One region of the Staphylococcus sp. GW821-FHT11H10 genome, then DNA from elsewhere that is predicted to be linked to it. Evidence: predicted binding sites of a transcription regulator. Region 1 holds the regulator's gene; each other region holds the start of a gene.

What was found. Region 1 encodes Rex, which represses fermentation and respiration genes when NADH is low (regulators of the CRP and FNR family bind a similar motif). Its sites were predicted from a motif close to TTGTGAAATATTTCACAA; they were not measured.
Region 2: a site for Rex is predicted at 2,523-2,540, ahead of AC1RRU_RS02240 (nitrate/nitrite transporter). Genes of this name have one in related genera too.
Region 3: a site for Rex is predicted at 3,667-3,684, ahead of arcA (arginine deiminase). Genes of this name have one in related genera too.

Annotation. Positions count from the first base shown of each region.
Region 1 covers NZ_JBXARC010000014.1:36,219-42,729, reverse strand. The annotation lists gene tsaD (tRNA (adenosine(37)-N6)-threonylcarbamoyltransferase complex transferase subunit TsaD) at 1-661, shown strand, start outside; gene abc-f (ribosomal protection-like ABC-F family protein) at 1,044-2,987, opposite strand; gene AC1RRU_RS08635 (redox-sensing transcriptional repressor Rex) at 3,228-3,866, shown strand; gene AC1RRU_RS08630 (YeeE/YedE family protein) at 4,062-5,159, shown strand; gene AC1RRU_RS08625 (sulfurtransferase TusA family protein) at 5,179-5,403, shown strand; partial or broken gene AC1RRU_RS08620 (ammonium transporter) at 5,525-6,511, shown strand, end outside.
Region 2 covers NZ_JBXARC010000002.1:146,784-153,294, forward strand. The annotation lists gene narI (respiratory nitrate reductase subunit gamma) at 1-229, shown strand, start outside; gene nreA (nitrate respiration regulation accessory nitrate sensor NreA) at 250-699, shown strand; gene nreB (nitrate respiration regulation sensor histidine kinase NreB) at 709-1,743, shown strand; gene nreC (nitrate respiration regulation response regulator NreC) at 1,765-2,418, shown strand; gene AC1RRU_RS02240 (nitrate/nitrite transporter) at 2,648-3,805, shown strand; gene AC1RRU_RS02245 (Hsp20/alpha crystallin family protein) at 3,884-4,300, opposite strand; gene AC1RRU_RS02250 (MarR family winged helix-turn-helix transcriptional regulator) at 4,521-4,964, opposite strand; gene AC1RRU_RS02255 (DUF3139 domain-containing protein) at 5,246-5,605, shown strand; gene AC1RRU_RS02260 (cation:dicarboxylate symporter family transporter) at 5,813-6,511, shown strand, end outside.
Region 3 covers NZ_JBXARC010000005.1:38,375-44,885, forward strand. The annotation lists gene AC1RRU_RS04370 (hypothetical protein) at 1-518, opposite strand, end outside; gene isaB (immunodominant staphylococcal antigen IsaB family protein) at 720-1,250, shown strand; gene AC1RRU_RS04380 (YolD-like family protein) at 1,361-1,774, opposite strand; gene isaB (immunodominant staphylococcal antigen IsaB family protein) at 2,160-2,735, shown strand; gene AC1RRU_RS04390 (arginine repressor) at 2,922-3,386, shown strand; gene arcA (arginine deiminase) at 3,743-4,978, shown strand; gene arcD (arginine-ornithine antiporter) at 5,147-6,511, shown strand, end outside.

The DNA of each region.
Region 1 (6,511 bases):
TCATTTAGAAGAACCATTAACATTTCCATTAATTACGCTAATTGTGTCAGGGGGGCATACTGAATTAGTATATATGAAATCTCATATGCATTTCGAAGTTATTGGTGAGACAAGAGATGATGCAGTGGGAGAGGCGTATGATAAAGTCGCTCGAACAATTGATTTACCATACCCAGGAGGGCCACAAATTGATAAATTAGCTCAATATGGTAAAGATACTTATGATTTTCCAAGAGTGTGGTTAGAAAAGGAAAGTTATGATTTTAGTTTTAGTGGATTGAAAAGTTCTGTTATAAATAAACTGCATAATTTGCGACAAAAGAATGAAGAAGTTGTAAAAGAAGATGTAGCAACTAGTTTTCAAAATAGTGTTGTAGACGTGTTAAGTACTAAAGCGATTAATGCATGTAAAGCCTATAAAGTTAACAGACTTATTGTTGCTGGAGGTGTTGCAAGTAATAAAGGATTGCGATACCGATTACAACAATTATGTGAAGATAATAATATTCATTTATCCATTCCAAGTCCTAAATTATGTACTGATAATGCAGCAATGATTGGTGCTGCAGCATATTACTATTATCAGTCAGGAATTACAGCTAAGTTAGATTTGAATGGTGAAAATAATATGGATATAGAAGAAGCTACTATAGAAGTTTAAATTTATATTATTTATTTAATCGAATTAATTATTTCAATAATCAAAAGGAACCTCTTTTAACGTAAGGATTAAGATCCACTGTTAACAAGAGGTTTTTTATTGAGATTAAAATAATTCAAAAGGTCAATAGAGAACGTTTGTACTTATCAACATTAAGTGTATAAGTTGTGGATAAACCGTTCTTAACAATGTGGATATGAATTTAATTTTGTGTAAAAATCTTGTAAATGAATTTAAAATAAGTTGTGGATAAGTGGGATAACTATGTGGATAGTTGATAATATCGTATTTTAGCTGTTTATAACTTTTGTTGAAATTTGTATAAAAAAATTAGCTAGAAAGTTAATTAATACTTTCTAGCTAATGGTAAAATAATGAGTCTTTAGATATTTTCTTGTAAATTTTCCCATTCCGACATAACCTGTTCTAACATTTGTTCGGTTTCAAGTTTCTGAGTCGCTAATGATGAGGCTTTTTCAGGATTATTGAATACGTCAGGCTGAGTGAGTTGTTCATCAATGCGTGCTATTTCATTCTCAAATGCTTCAATTTTGGCTTCACAGTTCTCAATGAGACGTTCTAATTTTCTTTGCTCACGACGTTGTTGCTTTTGAGAATCATAGGTATTTACATTTTCATTAGCTTCATTTTGATTTGAAGTATCCTCTTTACTAAAATCATTGCGCTCATTTTTAAAAGCTTCAAGTGCCGCTGCTTCTTCTGTTTTCTCGATGTAATATTGATAATCTCCCAAATACATTTGGCCACCGTCATAATTTAAGTCGAATACTTTATTTGCCAATTGATTAATAAAGTAACGATCGTGTGATACAAAAAGAATGGTTCCTTCAAAATCTTTTAGCGCTTGTTCTAACATCTCTTTAGAATCTATATCAAGATGGTTTGTTGGTTCATCAAGAATTAATACATTATCTCTTTGAAGCATAAGTAGCGCTAATTGCAAACGAGCTTTTTCTCCACCGGATAAATCATTGATTACTTTCTTTACATCATCTTGCACGAATAAGAAACGTCCGAGTATAGCGCGAATATCTTTTTCATTCATTGTTGGATATTGATCCCAAACATAGTCGATAATTGTTTTATTAGATTTAAATTCAGCTTGCTTTTGATCGTAATAACCAATTTGAAGATTTGCACCAAAGGTAATTTCACCTTCTAATTGATTTTGACGTTGAGCGATGGTCTTGATTAGAGTAGTTTTACCTACGCCATTTGGGCCAATAATGGCAATATGATCCCCCTTACTTACTTCAATATTAATAGGAGATGTTATAGGCGAGTCATAACCAATTTTCAGATTACGTATATGCATAACGTCATTACCTGTATTACGATTAAAGCCAAATTGAATGTTAGCACTTCTTGCGTCCAACATAGGTTTGTCAATACGTTCCATTTTTTCTAGTGTTTTTCGACGACTTTTTGCCATTCCACTAGTTGAAGCACGTGTTATATTTTTCTCTACAAATGTTTCTAATCGTTTAATTTCATCTTGCTGACGTTCATATTCTTGCATTCTGCTTTCGTAATATTTATCACGTTGCTCAATAAATTGTTCATAATTTCCGACGTAACGTTTAACATCGCCAAGTGCAACATCATATATTTGAGTGACTATTTTATCTAGGAAATATCTATCGTGACTGATAATAACAATGGCACCTTTGAAATATTTTAAATAATCTTCTAACCACTTCGTCGTTTCTAAATCTAAATGGTTTGTAGGTTCGTCTAGTAGTAATAAATCTGGCTCATTCAATAGCATTTGGGCTAAGGATAATCGCGTTTTTTGACCACCACTGAAATCATTGATAGGTTTATCGAAATCATCTTCATTGAAATTTAAACCATGTAGAACAGTTTTGATTTTACTTTCATACTGATAACCATCAAGTTGTTCGAATTGATTAGTTAAAGATTCATAGCGTTCCATATGTTGTTGATATTCTTCGGAATAGTAGTTAGATGCATGATCAGCTAGCCAATTCGTTTCTTCTCTAATTAGAAGTTCCATTTTTTTTAAATGTTCAAACGGTTTTGACATTTCTTCGAAGACTGAAGCGGATGAATTAAGTGTCATTTGCTGTGTTAAATAACCCATACGTAAATTTTTGATTTTTGATATATGACCGCTATCATAGTCTTCAACACCGGCAATGATTTTCATTAAAGTCGATTTACCAGCACCGTTTCTGCCTACGACACCAATTCGTTCGCCTGTTTTTACTTCGAAATTCACACGCGTGAAAATATCTTCGCCATCAAATGATTTCGAAATATCGTTTAATTGCAAGAGTATCATTCAGGTTTCACCTTTCTATTTATAAGTTTATTACTCGAAATTAGATTGTATATTACTCTATATTTTACCGTATTACTTAGTTTCTTGAAACTAAGTTATTTATTTTTAAAATATGTTAGGGTATAATATTCCAGTATTCATAATAGGACATAACGACATTTTTAAATTTAAAACGTATAGCACTCAAAATAGTTTGGATACATAGATTATAAAATTCAAACATAAAGGGGGGCATTTTAAATGGCTCATAATAAATCTAAAATTCCACGGGCAACTTTGAAGCGATTACCTTTATATTACAGATTCGTTAACACACTCAAGTCAAAAGGCATTGATAGGGTTAATTCTAAGGCTATTAGTGAGGCACTCAATATTGAATCAGCAACCATCCGAAGAGATTTCTCTTATTTTGGAGAATTAGGCAAAAAAGGCTACGGTTACAATATAGATAGTCTATTAGAATTCTTTAAAACAGCATTAAGTGATAGTGATAATATACACATAGCTTTAGTAGGTGTTGGTAATTTAGGTCGAGCACTTTTGACATATAACTTTTCAATTCATGATGAAATGACAATAACTGAGGCTTTTGATATAGATGAACAGATTGTCGGAACAGAGATTGGTGATGTATCTGTGCATCATATGAACGATTTGAAGAAAGTACTCAATGCTCAAAATATCAATGTTGTAATATTAACTACACCAGAGGAAGCAGCACAACGCGTTGCAAATCAGTTGGTTGAAGCTGATATTCAGGGTATACTAAATTTCACACCAGCTAGAATAGAAGTACCTAATACCGTACAAGTGCATCATATTGACTTGGGCATAGAATTGCAATCATTGCTATTCTTTATGAAAAACTATTCTAATTAATTTTTATATTTATATTCTTGCATCCTTCTTTATAAGAGGGGTGTTTTTAATTTGCGTTTAACATTCATTAATTTCATTTAGTTTTTAAAACATCATATTATTAAAATCAAAAGCGTTTAATTTTAAGATGTTGCAAAATTTAGTACAATTGATTATAACACCTTAGTAAAACAATCGGGAAAGGATGAATTGATAGTGATATGGATGATCATTAGTGGTCTTATAGTAGGTATATTATTAGGGTTTGTGATGCAACGTACACGCTTCTGTTTAGCTGGTGGCTTCAGAGATATGTACGTTCAAAAAAATAATAAAATGTTTTATGCCTTATTAGTTGCTATTACTGTCCAAAGTATTGGACTACTTATTTTAACTGGATTAAATGTTATATCTATCCCAGATAGTACATTTCCAATTATAGGTACAATTATTGGTGCTTTTATATTTGGAATCGGTATTGTATTAGCAGGAGGATGTGCTACAGGTACATGGTATCGAGCTGGTGAAGGTTTGATTGGCAGTTGGGTAGCGCTCGTACTATATGCTGTAACTGCTGCTATTACTAAAACTGGTATATTACTTCCAGTAATGTCATGGATTAATAAACCTACAAACATTAATGCAAATATGTCTCAGACTACCGGTATTCCTATGTGGGTGTTTACGTTAGTATTAACAATTATAACTATCATTTTTGTAACTAAAACATTACGTAAACCAAAACCCAAATTTGCAGTTCCAAAGCTTAAACAAAAATATAGTGGCTTGAGACACTATTTATTTGAAAAACGATACCATCCATTTGTAGCTGGTATTGCAGTAGGATTAATTGCTTTGATAGCTTGGCCAATGAGTATTTCTACTGGAAGAGATTATGGCTTAGGCATTACCACACCTTCAGCAAATTTAATTACTTTTTTAATAACAGGTGATACTAAGCTAATTGATTGGGGAGTTTTATTAATTTTAGGTATATTCTTAGGTTCTTATATTGCTGCTAAAGGATCACGTGAATTTAAATGGCGATTACCTGATAAAAAGACCATTCGCAATAGTGCTATTGGTGGTATTTGTATGGGATTTGGTGCTTCAGTAGCTGGAGGATGTTCAATTGGAAATGGTTTAGTAGAAACTGCTATCATGTCTTGGAAAGGATGGATAGCACTTGGTTCTATGATTTTAGGTGTATGGTTTATGAGTTACTTTATATTTATAAGACCAATGAAAAAATTAGAAAAACAAACATCTAAGTCTCAAGCAACAACAGCGACAAAACAAGTACAAACAACTTAATTAATTTGGAGGTAATACAATGTTATATGAATTAGGTACTGTAGGTATGGTTTGTCCATTCCCATTGATAGAAGCGCAAAAGAAAATGCAAACACTAGATAATGGTGATGAACTTAAAATTGATTTTGATTGCACACAAGCAACAGAAGCTATTCCTAATTGGGCAGCTGAGCAAGGTTATCCAGTTACGAATTATGAACAATTAGACGATGCTTCATGGACAATTACAATTCAGAAAGCTTAAAACAAAATAGGCATGCAAAATGTCTTTGTTATATTATGTAACATATTGTGTCATTTTATCTTACGCATTTTTGCTATTTCAATTTAGTATCATTATGATATTTTTAAAGGAAGTGGTAATTATGAAGATGGATGACACAATTTTTTTATTTCTTTGCACTTTACTTGTATGGATTATGACACCAGGTCTTAGCTTGTTTTACGGTGGTCTAGTTCAATCAAAGAATGTTTTGAATACAGTAATGCAAAGTATGGCAGCAATGGTTATCGTGACTTTCACATGGGTTGCATTAGGATTTTCATTAAGTTTTGGAACGGGAAATGCTTTGATAGGAAATTTCGATTTAATTGGACTACAACATGTCGGATTTGCAGTTAATGACCAATTAAGTCCACATATTCCATTTGCATTATTTATGCTATTCCAAATGATGTTTTGTACAATTGCAGTTTCAATACTTTCAGGTTCAATCGCTGAACGTATGAAATTCTTTCCATTTATTATCTTTATCTTTTTATGGGTGATTTTAATATATAGTCCAGTTGCACATTGGGTGTGGGGCGGAGGTTGGATTCAACAACTTGGTGCCCTTGATTATGCAGGTGGTACAGTTGTACATATCACATCTGGACTCTCAGGACTTATTTTAGCTATCATGATAGGTAATGGTAAAAAAATTGAAAAAATACAGCCACATAATCTTTTAATCACTTTAATTGGCGGTATTTTAGTATGGATAGGTTGGTATGGCTTTAACACAGGTAGTGCTTATACTTTAAATGATGTCGCATTAACATGATTTGTAAATACGATTATTGCTGCAAGTGGTGGCGCTTTTAGCTGGTTAGTAGTTGAGTACTGTATTACTAAGAAATTAAGTTTACTTGGGTTGTTATCAGGCGTGTTAGCAGGGTTAGTCGATATTACACCGGCAGCAGGCTACGTTAGTTATTTCAGTGCTTTTATTATTTCATTTGCAGGTGGAATCGTTTGTTATCTTGTTATTAATGTAATCAAAGTGAAGTATAAATATAACGATACACTTGATGCATTTGGTATCCATGGCGCTGGAGGCATTGTTGGTGCTATTCTTACCGGTGTTTTTCAA
Region 2 (6,511 bases), on a different contig from region 1:
TTTTGATTATCGTCAAACGATATCTATATGGTTTAGACACTTATTTACATTTTCACCAGACGCGAGTCTGATGACGAGTGTACCTTTATCTTTTAAAATTCACATCTTACTTGGATTTACAATTTTAGCTTGTTGGCCATTCACTCGCTTAGTGCATGTTTGGAGTGTACCGCTTTCGTATACTAATCGTAGATATATTGTTTATCGTAAACATAAAACACGTTCATGAGTATGAGAGGAGATTCAAATGTGATTACGAATCCAGTATTTGAAAAACAGGATTTCCAACAACAATTGAATAATCTAAGGGTCAGTGAAGGCTATGATTTTGCAGGTGTTGCACTTTATGAGCATCATATGACTTCAGCACCGATTAAATGGCATTATGTCTCAGGTAACCTGAATGATCGCTATAAAATGATTATCTTGCGTAAAGGGCGAGGTCTAGCCGGTATGGTTATGAAGACTGGAAAACGCATGATCATTGCCGACGTAGTGGCAAGCTTATCACCAGAAGATAAGATTAAATATCCAATCTTAATTGCCGAAAATCTAACTGCAATGGTAGCTATCCCATTGTGTTACAATAATCAGGTGTATGGTGTATTACTCTTAGGTCAAAGAGATGGCAAGTCTCTTCCTGATTATGAAACTTTGGATATTAGTGGCAAGCTTTGGACATTTTCAGAAGAAATGTAGGTGTTTAAAATGTTGGATGTTGATAATCTTGATTTAGAGAACTTACTAAAAAAATATTACGAAAAGACGAATGAAAAAATCGTATTTGTAAATAAAGATGGTAAGGTTATCGCGATGAATGATGCTGCAGAAGAGATTATTTCAAAGGATAATAATTATAGTGCAATGACCAATGCGATATGTAATCGTTGTGAAGGTTACTCTAACGAATTTGCATTACAAAGTTGCATTAACTGTTATCTTGATACGACAAAGCCTAATGATATGAATTTCCAAGTATTCATGAAAACGGTAGATAATAAAATTCAACCATTTACTGCTTCGTATCAATGTATTGATGATGAGGCACAAATCTACGCTTTTACATTACAAGATATATCTCCACAAATAGAGCGACAAGAAAAGATGTATCAACGTCAGATGTTACGTAAAACGATTGCTGCACAAGAAAATGAAAGAAAACGTATATCTAGAGAATTACATGATAGTGTTGTTCAAGAGATGCTAAATGTAGATGTTGAATTGAGATTATTAAAATATCAACAAGATATGGCTCAACTCATTGAAAAATCCGAACATATTGAATTGCTAATGTCTAATTTAATTAATGATATTCGTGATTTATCAGTAGAATTGAGGCCTTCATCACTTGATGATTTAGGATTAGAAGCAGCTTTTAAATCTTATTTCAAACAATTAGAGTATAATTATGGATTAAATGTTGTTTATCAATCAAATATTCAAACAATACGTTTCGATAGTGAAATTGAAACCGTTGTTTATCGCGTTGTTCAAGAAGCGATATTTAATGCATTAAAATATGCAGGTGTTTATGAAGTGGAAGTAACGATTCAACAAACTGAAGAAGGTCTTATCGCTGAGATTATTGACAGGGGTAAAGGCTTTGATCCCAACTTAAAACCTCAGGGTACTGGATTAGGGCTATATGGAATGAATGAGAGAGCAGAACTTGTTAAAGGTACAGTGAATATAGAAACACATATTGGTAAAGGTACAATTATTACGTTAGAAGTACCAGTTTAAAATATGTTAGGGGAATATAAAGTGAAGATTGTTATTGCAGATGATCATGCAGTTGTTAGAACAGGATTTTCGATGATTTTAAACTTTCAAGAGGATATGGAAGTAGTTGCAACCGCTGCTGATGGGGGAGAAGCATATCAAAAGGTGATGGAGCATAAGCCAGATGTATTAATTATGGACTTAAGTATGCCACCTGGTGAATCAGGATTAATTGCAACAAGTAAAATATCAGAAAGTTTTCCTGAAACTAAAATATTAATATTAACAATGTATGATGATGAAGAATATTTGTTCCACGTTCTTCGTAATGGTGCTAAAGGCTATATATTAAAGAATGCACCTGATGAACAATTATTACTAGCCGTGCGAACAGTTTATAAGGGCGAAACATATGTAGATATGAAATTAACAACGTCATTAGTGAATGAATTTGTAAATCATAAACATTCAGATGATGTATCTACTAACGATCCATTTAAAATATTATCTAAGCGCGAACTAGAAATATTACCTTTAATTGCAAAAGGGTATGGTAATAAAGATATTGCTGAAAAATTATTCGTGTCGGTCAAAACGGTCGAAGCGCATAAAACACATATAATGACTAAACTCGATTTAAAATCTAAACCTGAGTTAGTAGAATATGCATTGAAAAAGAAATTATTAGATTTTTAAATGATGAAAATGAAACTGAGACAGATTAGTAATGTCTCAGTTTTTTGCGTACATATATAGAAAAAATATAGGGGGATTCCCAGTCAGTATAAGGGAATATCCTTATGTTCATTTTTTCACAATTCTACTAAAATTTAATTGTAATCAGTAATGTGATTGAATTATAAATTTTTGACCTCTTTTATATAACAATTACTGATAAAGAAAATTAAATGATGAAGGTGAAAAAATGTATAAGACAAAAGGTGGCTTTCAACTTACCTTACAAACGTTAAGTCTTGTAGTGGGTTTCATGGCATGGAGTATTATATCTCCGTTAATGCCATATATCTCTCAAGATGTTAAAGTTAATCCTGGACAGTTATCTATTATATTGGCAATTCCAGTAATATTAGGTTCAATTTTACGTGTGCCATTCGGTTATTTAACTAATATTATTGGTGCGAAATGGGTATTCTTTTGTAGTTTTGTTATATTATTATTTCCTATCTTCTTTTTAGGGCAAGCACAAACACCAGGAATGTTAATGTTATCTGGATTCTTTTTAGGTGTTGGAGGTGCGATATTCTCTGTAGGTGTGACATCTGTACCTAAATATTTTTCAAAAGATAAAGTAGGGCTTGCTAATGGAATTTATGGTATGGGTAACATCGGTACGGCAGTATCTTCATTTTTAGCACCACCTATTGCAGGTATTATAGGTTGGCAAACGACGGTAAGAAGTTATTTAATTATCATTGCTATTTTCGCAATTTTAATGTTCATTTTTGGTGATAAAAATGAACCAAAAGTGAAAGTACCTTTAGCATCTCAGTTTAAAAAATTATCATCAAATTATAAGTTATATTACTTAAGTCTTTGGTATTTTATTACGTTTGGTGCTTTTGTAGCATTTGGATTATTCTTACCTAACTACTTAGTAAATAACTTTGGCATTGATAAAGTTGATGCAGGTATTCGGTCAGGTGTATTCATTGCTTTAGCAACTTTCTTAAGACCAATTGGCGGTATACTTGGAGATAAATTTAATGCTGTGAAAGTACTAATGATCGATTTTATTATTATGATTGTAGGTGCTGTTATTTTAGGAATTTCAAGTCATATTGCTTTATTTACTATCGGTTGTTTAACTATCAGTATCTGTGCTGGTTTAGGTAATGGTTTAATATTTAAACTTGTACCTTCTTACTTCGCAAAAGAATCTGGTGCAGCTAATGGTATTGTTTCTATGATGGGTGGTTTAGGAGGATTCTTCCCACCTTTAGTTATTACTTATGTAACAGGTCTAACTGGTTCAAGTCATTTAGCATTTATTCTTTTAGCAATATTTGGTGTCTTAGCATTTATTACCATGGGACACTTATATAAAAAAGAATATGCAAAATAAATTTATACATTAAAAAGAGCAATACAAAGCTAAACATAGTTTTGTATTGCTCTTTAACATTTTATTCTGTATATCTATTTATTCTACTGTAATTGTTGTTGATTGATCTTGTGCACTAACTTCTTTAGGTAAAATAACAACTAAAATCCCGTCTTCGTAGCTTGCTTTAATTTGTGACTTATCAATATCATTAAATTCAAAATGTCTAACTAATTCACCACTTGCACGTTCACTTAATTGAACGCTACCTGTTTGTTCAGATACATGCTTTTGAACTTTAATTGTTAATGCCGCATGTTCAAATTTAAGTTCAATTTCAGACTTATTGACACCAGGTAGTTCAGCTTCTAATACGTATTGATTTGTTTGATTATAAATATTTGTCGGGAAACTTTTTGATGAAAATTGATTAAAAACTTGTTCACCTAAATCACGAAATACGTCTTTTGGATTATTCTTGAAAATGGATTGTTCAAAAAACTCTCTATTATTCATACTAATGTCTCTCCTTTATTTAAGCGTGCATACCATAGTTGTAAAATGATACTTTTCAAGTACATTATAGTAATAGAGAGGGTTAACGTAAAGCGAAAGGAATTATAAAAGAATAAGGCAAAGATTAAGTGCGGAATAGTAAATCCATGGCAAAAGTCTCAATATGTATAAAGCCTAGTAATTGTGAAATAAAGTGTTTCGCTTTTGCCAGGATTAAATATTAGTGAGTAGTATAATCGAAGTTATTTGAAATAACATGTTTTAAGCTATTAACAAGATTATCTTTTTCATCTTGTGAAATATCAAAGTCCTCAAAAACTTGGTCAGAGATAGCTTTCAACGTAGGTTTAATATTAATACCGCTTTCAGTCAGTGTAATTTGAAGATTTCTTTCATCTTCTTTTTCACGCATACGTTGTACGTAGCCTTTTTTCTCTAATTTCTTTAAGAGAGGTGTTAGTGTTCCAGAATCTAAAAATACGCGACGACCAAGTGATTTAATATTTATCTTTTCTTCATTTTCGATGGCCATGATGACCATAAAGTTTGTATATGTTAAATCATGCTTTTTTAAATAGTAAGTATATTTTTTTATAACTTCTTTAGAAGTAACATATAATAAAAAACATAATTGATTACTTAAATAACTATCTTTAATATACATACATTTCCCCCCTTAACTTATTTAAAGATATTATGAACTAAAAGTAATGTCAAGACTGTTGCCATAGTATTTCATGGACTTTTATAGCCTTTTGAACTATATTTGAAAGTACGTCTACACGTTTGCTGTAAGTGTCGATTTATTTTGAATTAGAGATAAATTGTTAGGACATTTTGTTACAGAAATACTGAAATACTTTAAAATTTTCTATCTATCATTCATAATAATTTAGATAGTAACTAGAGATGGTGAGACTAGGTTGTGTACAAAGGAGTTTCAAAATGAGTAAAAAACAAAAATGGATTAGAATTTGTATTATTTTGGCGATTTCATTAGTAGTGGCAATTGCTTTCTTTTTCGCAATGAAAACGTATCAAGGTCATAGAAATATTAAAATGGTAGATAGTTATATAGAGCAGAAACATTTAAGTGATGATATTAAATCTGAAAAAACACAATATAGTGCAAAAAAAGGGGTTTATTACAAAGAAGTTGTCTTTAAAGATGAACCTCATATGACATATGTCATTCAACCTATAGGAACACGTAAAGGTATCTTTGCTGAAGGCTTTGATACTGAAACTAAAAAAAGTATTAAAGATGCAAAACATAATTATTTTAACCAAAATTTCAAACCTTAATTTCGCATTAAATGAGGATTAATATTTTACAAGTAATGAAAAATAAGGAGAACAGAATTCATAATGATTTCTGATCTCCTTTTTATAGTATTTTTAATTATTTTAGCTTGATTGAATAGTATATATATAGTTAGCTTTAAAAATTTTATATCCCATTTCATAATTATCTGATATAATTAAGCGATGTCAGATGAAGGGGGTTTCAACATGGCTCTGTTCAAGAGAAAAATTAGTTTACCGATGCAGGTTATCATCGCATTGGTGCTAGGTGTAGTTGTAGGTTTATTATTATTTGGACAAGATAACGTAGCAAATTATATAAAACCGTTCGGTGATGTTTTCTTAAATTTAATTAAAATGATCATCATACCGATTGTATTCTGTGCATTAGCATTATCTATATCTAACTTAGGGGACTCAAAGAAGATAGGTAGCTATGGATGGAAAGCAATTCTTTACTTTGAAATTATAACAACAATCGCCATTGGTTTAGGACTAATCATTGGTAACTTATTCAAACCAGGTGCTGGTTTAGATCCAGACAAATTACCTAAAGGCGATATTTCTAAATATCAATCATCTGCATCCGCAGCAGAACAATCTACATATGGCAATCACTTTATTGATACCATTGTAAATATTGTACCAACAAACATATTTGAAGCATTAACTAAAGGTGAATTATTACCAATCATCTTCTTCGCAGTATTCTTCGGTTTAGGATTAGCTGCAATAGGAGAAAAAGCAGATCCTGTGAAAGGCTTTTTAAATGGTACGCTTGAAGCAGTATTCTGGATGATTAATAAAATTTTAAAATTAGCACCAATAGGTGTATTTGCATTTATTTGTACAACAGTAATGACTTTTGGAGCATCTGCTTTAATTCCATTATTAAAATTAGTATTA
Region 3 (6,511 bases), on a different contig from region 1:
TTTTTATCTTTAGAATCACTTGAATTACCAGAACTACTTGAACTTTGTGTTGAACTATTGTTAGTTGTCGTTTTATTCTGTGTGCTAGGTTGTGATGTTGATGGCTGTTGCGTAGAAGGTTGTTGTGTACTTGGTTGTTGTGTTGTTTGAGTTTCTTTAGTATTTTTTTCTGAAGTAGCACTTTCTGAACTCTTTTGTCTTGAACTGCTTTCTTTTGTTTTAGATTCTTGTGTTCGAGTTGTCGAGTTATTTTGTTGTGTAGAATAACTTTGTTGCGTGTTTACAGTGTTGTTTGACTTTGGTTCTGATTGTGCATTTTCTCCATTATTAGATGTAGTAGATTGCTCATCAGTTTGTTCTTCTTTCGTTTTATCTTTCTTCTCTTTTTTATCATGCTTCTCAGTTTTATGATCATCACTTGAATTTGATTGTTTAGTACCAGTTGCTGCAAAGAATATTGAAAAACCTAAAGCAACAACAAGTAATAAAATGACGATACCTGCCAATACTTTTTTCAAGGTGTATCCTCCGTCCTTAATTCATTTCTTTATCTTATTATAATAAAACTTCATAAAATAGATAGTATTTACACAATTTTATAATATTAAATTTTGTTTACTAAAATTTTTGATAAATAGGTCTTAAGTACAGTGAATGTTTGTATGTATTGTGCGATAATATAAATGAAGTGTAATTCTAATATAGAAAGAAGGACTAACATGAATAAAGTAGTTAAAACTATTGCCTCAACAACATTAGCATTTGGAACACTTTTAGGAGTGAGTAGCGCTGTATTACCAGTACAAGATACTGCTCATGCAGCAACGCAAACTAAAGGGTATTACTACTCTTATAATGGTTACGTTGATAAAGACGCTAAATTCTTAACAGACAAGAACTTTATTAACGCAATCAAACACGACAACATTAAATTTAATGGTATCAAACTTGCTAAAACAAATAGCACAACTGTAAAAGAAAAGTATAATCAGAAATTTACTGGCGTAACAAGCAATGGCAAAAAAGCGAATAAATTACAATTTATAGTTAAAGGCGATTTAACGTACAGTCAACTTAAAAAAGCTTATGGTAAAGATTTGAAAAAAGTAAAAGGCAACAATAATGTTAAAGGTAGCGGTATTTACGTTTATAAACCAAATAAAGATGGTTTAGCAACATCATTTGTTCTTAATAACAATAAAGTTGTAGAAGTAGATATTAGTTACGTAGGCTTTACAACAAGTAAATAATATTTAGAAGAGCGCATAAATGGGACTTCCTCATCTATGCGCTTTAATTTATCTCTAGTTAAAATAAAACTCATGTTTCAGTGATATGAGTCACTAATTACGCAACACACTTACTCTACATTACAAATAACCTCAAAATCGAGTTTCATCGTTTGTGAACCGTTCTCGTTACTAATTGTGATACAGCGATTTAGCGAGTCGATACGACGTATATACGCTGCAATTGATTGGATATAGCCATTTCTCCAATAACTAATCATTGCCAGTTGGTGCTGTGTGAATTTATATGTGAGCTGTCGATTGATATTTTCGAATTGATCATCTGACAATGAAGGCATGGCAATTTTATTCTGTTCCTCAATAAAATCATTCAATTGTTGATATTGTTCTGGCATTGTTGCAAAGGGAGCCCACTTCACCATGCCACGTCCTTGAGGAATGTTAGCGTCTAGATATTGTCTTGGTATTTTACGATAATCTGTTTCATATTTATACTCATCTGGCGCATTAGGATTTGGAATCATGTTAACCACCTCAAATTCATTATAGAACATATGTTCGCATTTTGGAAGTGGTTTTCTACAATATAAAGTAATTTTATATTTATTTTGGAAAAGTAAAAAAACTATATAAAAGAGCCATAAGTTTAACAAAGGGGAAGTAAACTTATGGCTATAGTTATTACATAATATAACTTTTTGTGAAGGAGTTAATGGGGATGTTACTCCTATATTTAGTATAACATAATTTATATAAAAAAATTATTTAACGATTTGTGAAATTTAATTTTGTGTAATTATAAACAACATTACATCAAATATTAAACACTTCTAATTAGTTAACCAAAATTGTATAACAATCAAGAATGGCGTATGATATGTTTAGTTATAAAGAAAGAAGGCTTCTAATTTGAGAAAAATTACAAAAACATTAGTCGCAACGACATTAGCACTAAGCACATTATTTGGTGTAGGTGTTACAAGTGCATTGACGGACACATCTATTGCACATGCTGAATCTAAAGCTACAACAAACACAACTCATTCTAAAGCGAATGCGACATCTGCATATTACAATTATAAAGGATATGCAGGTCAAGACGTATCTTTTGTATTAGATAAACATTTTAAAAATGCGGTAAAAGCTGAAAATGTTACATTCAATGGTATTAAATTGAAAGCAACAACATCATCTAAAAATGTGAAAAAATATGATCAATATTTTAGAAACGTTTCGAAAGATGGTAAAACAGCATCATTACTTGATTTAAACGTAACGGGTAAAATGACATTGGATCAATTAAATAAAACTTACGGTAAAGATTTACAAAAGGTAAATAACCAAAAGCATAATACAACAGGTATCTATTTCTACCAACCAAATTCAAAAGGAATGACGGTATGGTTTGATGTAGATAACGGTAAAGTTGATCGCGTGGTAATAGGTTATAGCACTGTAAAACAAGCTATGAAAGAATCAAAATAGCATAACTTGAAAGACACCTCAATAGTTGGATGATAAATCTTACTTTTGGGGCGTTTTTATGTAAATAATTAAATTTATAACAGATTTTATGAAATACCCCACACAAAGAAAGACAAAAAAATGATACGTTAAAAGTAAAACATAAATATAGCAGTAGGCTGTATAGGGATAGAGGGAGTTTATAATATGAAAAAGAATAAACGTCTAGATCTCATCGCAACGGTAGTTAAGAATAACCGATTTAACAAAAAGGAAGAGATTGCAGATTACATCGATACGCATTTCGGGGTGCGCTATAGCGTAACTACGATTTCAAGAGATTTGAAAGAATTAAAGATTTTTAAAGTTCCAGCTGTAAGTAATCAATCCTATTATAAGAAGTTAGATAATACGCAACAAATGGATGCTAAAACGAAACTGCTACATTATTATGACAGTGAAATTAAAAATATCATAATAAAAGATAGCTACATACTTATCAAAACATCTCCAGGATTTGCGCAATGCATTAATTATTTCATTGATCGAATGAATATTAATGAAATATTAGGGACAGTAGGTGGCAATGACACATTGATGGTACTAACTAATTCTGAAGAAATGGCTAAATATGTGCATTATAAATTATTTAATCATAAATATTCAAATTAATGTATAAAATATAATGTGGATTTACTTTTTTATATTATCTATAATAGAGTGTAACACACCTAAATTATAATGTTCATAACCTAAGTAGTTATATAATTGTAGATACAAATCACGGGTGTTTATAAATACAGAATAATGCATAAAAAACTTTTCTTAAAAATATTATCATACGAAAATAAATGGAATATACATAAAAAGCACCAAATGCCCAATGATTTTGTATATTCAATCACAAATATGCATTGAATAACCAGAAAGCATGAACTAGCACACGTTCATATTGTGAAAACAATCACATAAACTTTTTTGAAAGCGCTTTATACTCTAATTGTAGATAAATAAAGGAGGAAATGAATATGACACAAGGACCTATTCAAGTAAACAGTGAAATCGGTAGATTAAAAACAGTATTACTCAAACGACCTGGTAAAGAATTAGAAAATTTAGTACCAGATCACTTAAGTGGCTTGCTATTCGACGATATTCCTTATTTAAAAGTGGCGCAAGAAGAACACGACAAATTTGCACAAACACTTCGTGATGAAGGTGTGGAAGTTGTTTATTTAGAAAAACTAGCAGCTGAAGCAATTGCAGATAAAGATGTGCGAGAACAGTTCATTGACGACATTCTTGCAGAATCTCAAAAAACAGTATTAGGACATGAAGCTGAAATTAAAACGTTTTTTGCGAAGTTATCAGATCAAGAATTAATCGATAAAATTATGGCTGGTGTGAGAAAAGAAGAAATTGAACTAAAAACAACACATCTCGTTGAATACATGGATGATAGATATCCATTCTATTTAGACCCAATGCCTAACCTTTACTTTACACGTGATCCTCAAGCATCAGTAGGTAGAGGTATGACAATTAACAGAATGTATTGGAGAGCACGTCGCAGAGAATCACTATTTATGACATACATTTTAAAATATCATCCAAGATTTAAAGATGCAGATGTACCAGTATGGTTAGACCGAAACTCACCATTTAATATCGAAGGTGGAGATGAATTAATTCTATCTAAAGAAGCTTTAGCCATTGGTATATCTGAACGTACATCAGCACAAGCAATTGAACGCTTAGCACGTAATATATTTAAAGATGAATCTACGACATTCAAGAAAGTAATTGCGATTGAAATTCCAAATAGTCGTACGTTCATGCATTTAGATACAGTATTCACAATGATTGACTACGATAAATTCACAGTGCATTCAGCTATTTTCAAAGAAGAAAATAACATGAATTTATTTACGATTGAATACGATGAAGCAAAAGATGATATCAAAATTACACATTCTAATAAACTACGTGAAACGCTAGCAGACGTACTTGGCGTTGAAAAAATCGAGTTTATCCCAACTGGTAATGGTGACGTGATAGACGGCGCACGTGAACAATGGAATGACGGTTCAAATACGCTATGTATACGCCCAGGTGTGGTCGTTACTTATGACCGAAACTACGTATCAAACCAATTACTTCGTGATAAAGGCATTAAAGTGCTTGAAATTACTGGTAGTGAACTTGTTCGTGGACGTGGGGGCCCAAGATGTATGAGCCAACCATTATTTAGAGAAGATATTTAAAGTATTTCGAGCAAACGTAAGGACTTTTTTGAAAAATACATCGCAGGGAAAGTGATGTAGAAATATAACACAAGGAGAAGGGTTTGAAGCAGGGTTACCAGACAATTGAATAATGATGCTTCAAGCCCTTAATTTAAAAGTAATCCTCCTTAGAAGGGGAAATGAATTATGAATGAATCAGACACAAACAAACTTGGTAAAACGTCACTTATTGGCTTAGTCATTGGTTCTATGATTGGTGGCGGTGCGTTCAATATCATTTCTGATATGGGTGGTCAAGCCGGTGGTTTAGCAATTATGATTGGATGGATTATCACCGCAATCGGAATGATTTCACTCGCATTTGTCTTCCAAAATCTCACTAATGTAAGACCGGACTTAGAAGGTGGAATTTACAGTTATGCACAGGCTGGATTTGGCGACTTTATTGGTTTCTCAAGTGCTTGGGGCTACTGGTTTGCTGCGTTTCTAGGTAACGTAGCCTATGCAACATTATTGATGTCAGCAATAGGTAACTTCTTCCCAATCTTCAAAGGTGGTAATACGCTACCAAGTATTATCGTCGCTTCTTTCTTATTATGGGGTGTGCACTTCTTAATACTTAGAGGTGTTGAAACCGCAGCTTTTATCAATAGTATTGTAACTGTTGCAAAGTTAATTCCTATATTCTTAGTCATCATTTGTATGATTGTAGTATTTAATTTCGATACATTCAAAGCAGGGTTCTACGGAATGACAAGCGGTGGTACAGGTATATTTAGTTGGGGCGATACAATGTCTCAAGTTAAGAGTACAATGCTTGTAACCGTATGGGTATTCACTGGTATTGAAGGTGCAGTGGTATTCTCAGGTCGTGCTAAATCGAAAAAAGACGTAGGTACTGCTACAGTAATTGGACTTGTTTCAGTACTTGTTATTTACTTCTTAATGACTGTATTGGCACAAGGCGTCATTCAACAAAATCAAATTGCTGATCTTGCAAGCCCATCAATGGCACAAGTGTTAGAACATATCGTTGGTCATTGGGGTTCAGTACTCGTTAACATTGGATTAATTATTTCTGTTTTAGGTGCATGGCTTGGTTGGACATTACTAGCTGGTGAGCTACCATTTATAGTGGCTAAAGATGGCTTGTTCCCGAAATGGTTTGCTAAAGAAAATAAAAATAAAGCACCAATCAATGCATTATTAATTACAAACATTCTAGTACAAATATTCTTAATTAGCATGTTATTTACAGACAGTGCATATCAATTTGCGTTTTCACTTGCATCAAGCGCGATTTTAATTCCGTATATGTTTAGTGCCTTTTATCAATTGAAATACACAATTGAGCATAAAGGACACGCTACAGTGAAACAATGGGCAATCGGTATTATTGCATCAATCTATGCGATATGGCTTGTGTACGCTGCAGGTATTGATTACTTGTTATTAACCATGTTGCTCTACATCCCTGGTCTATTTGTTTATCGTTTCGTACAACGTAATAACCATAAACCATTAACGAAAGGTGACTATATCTTGTTTGCA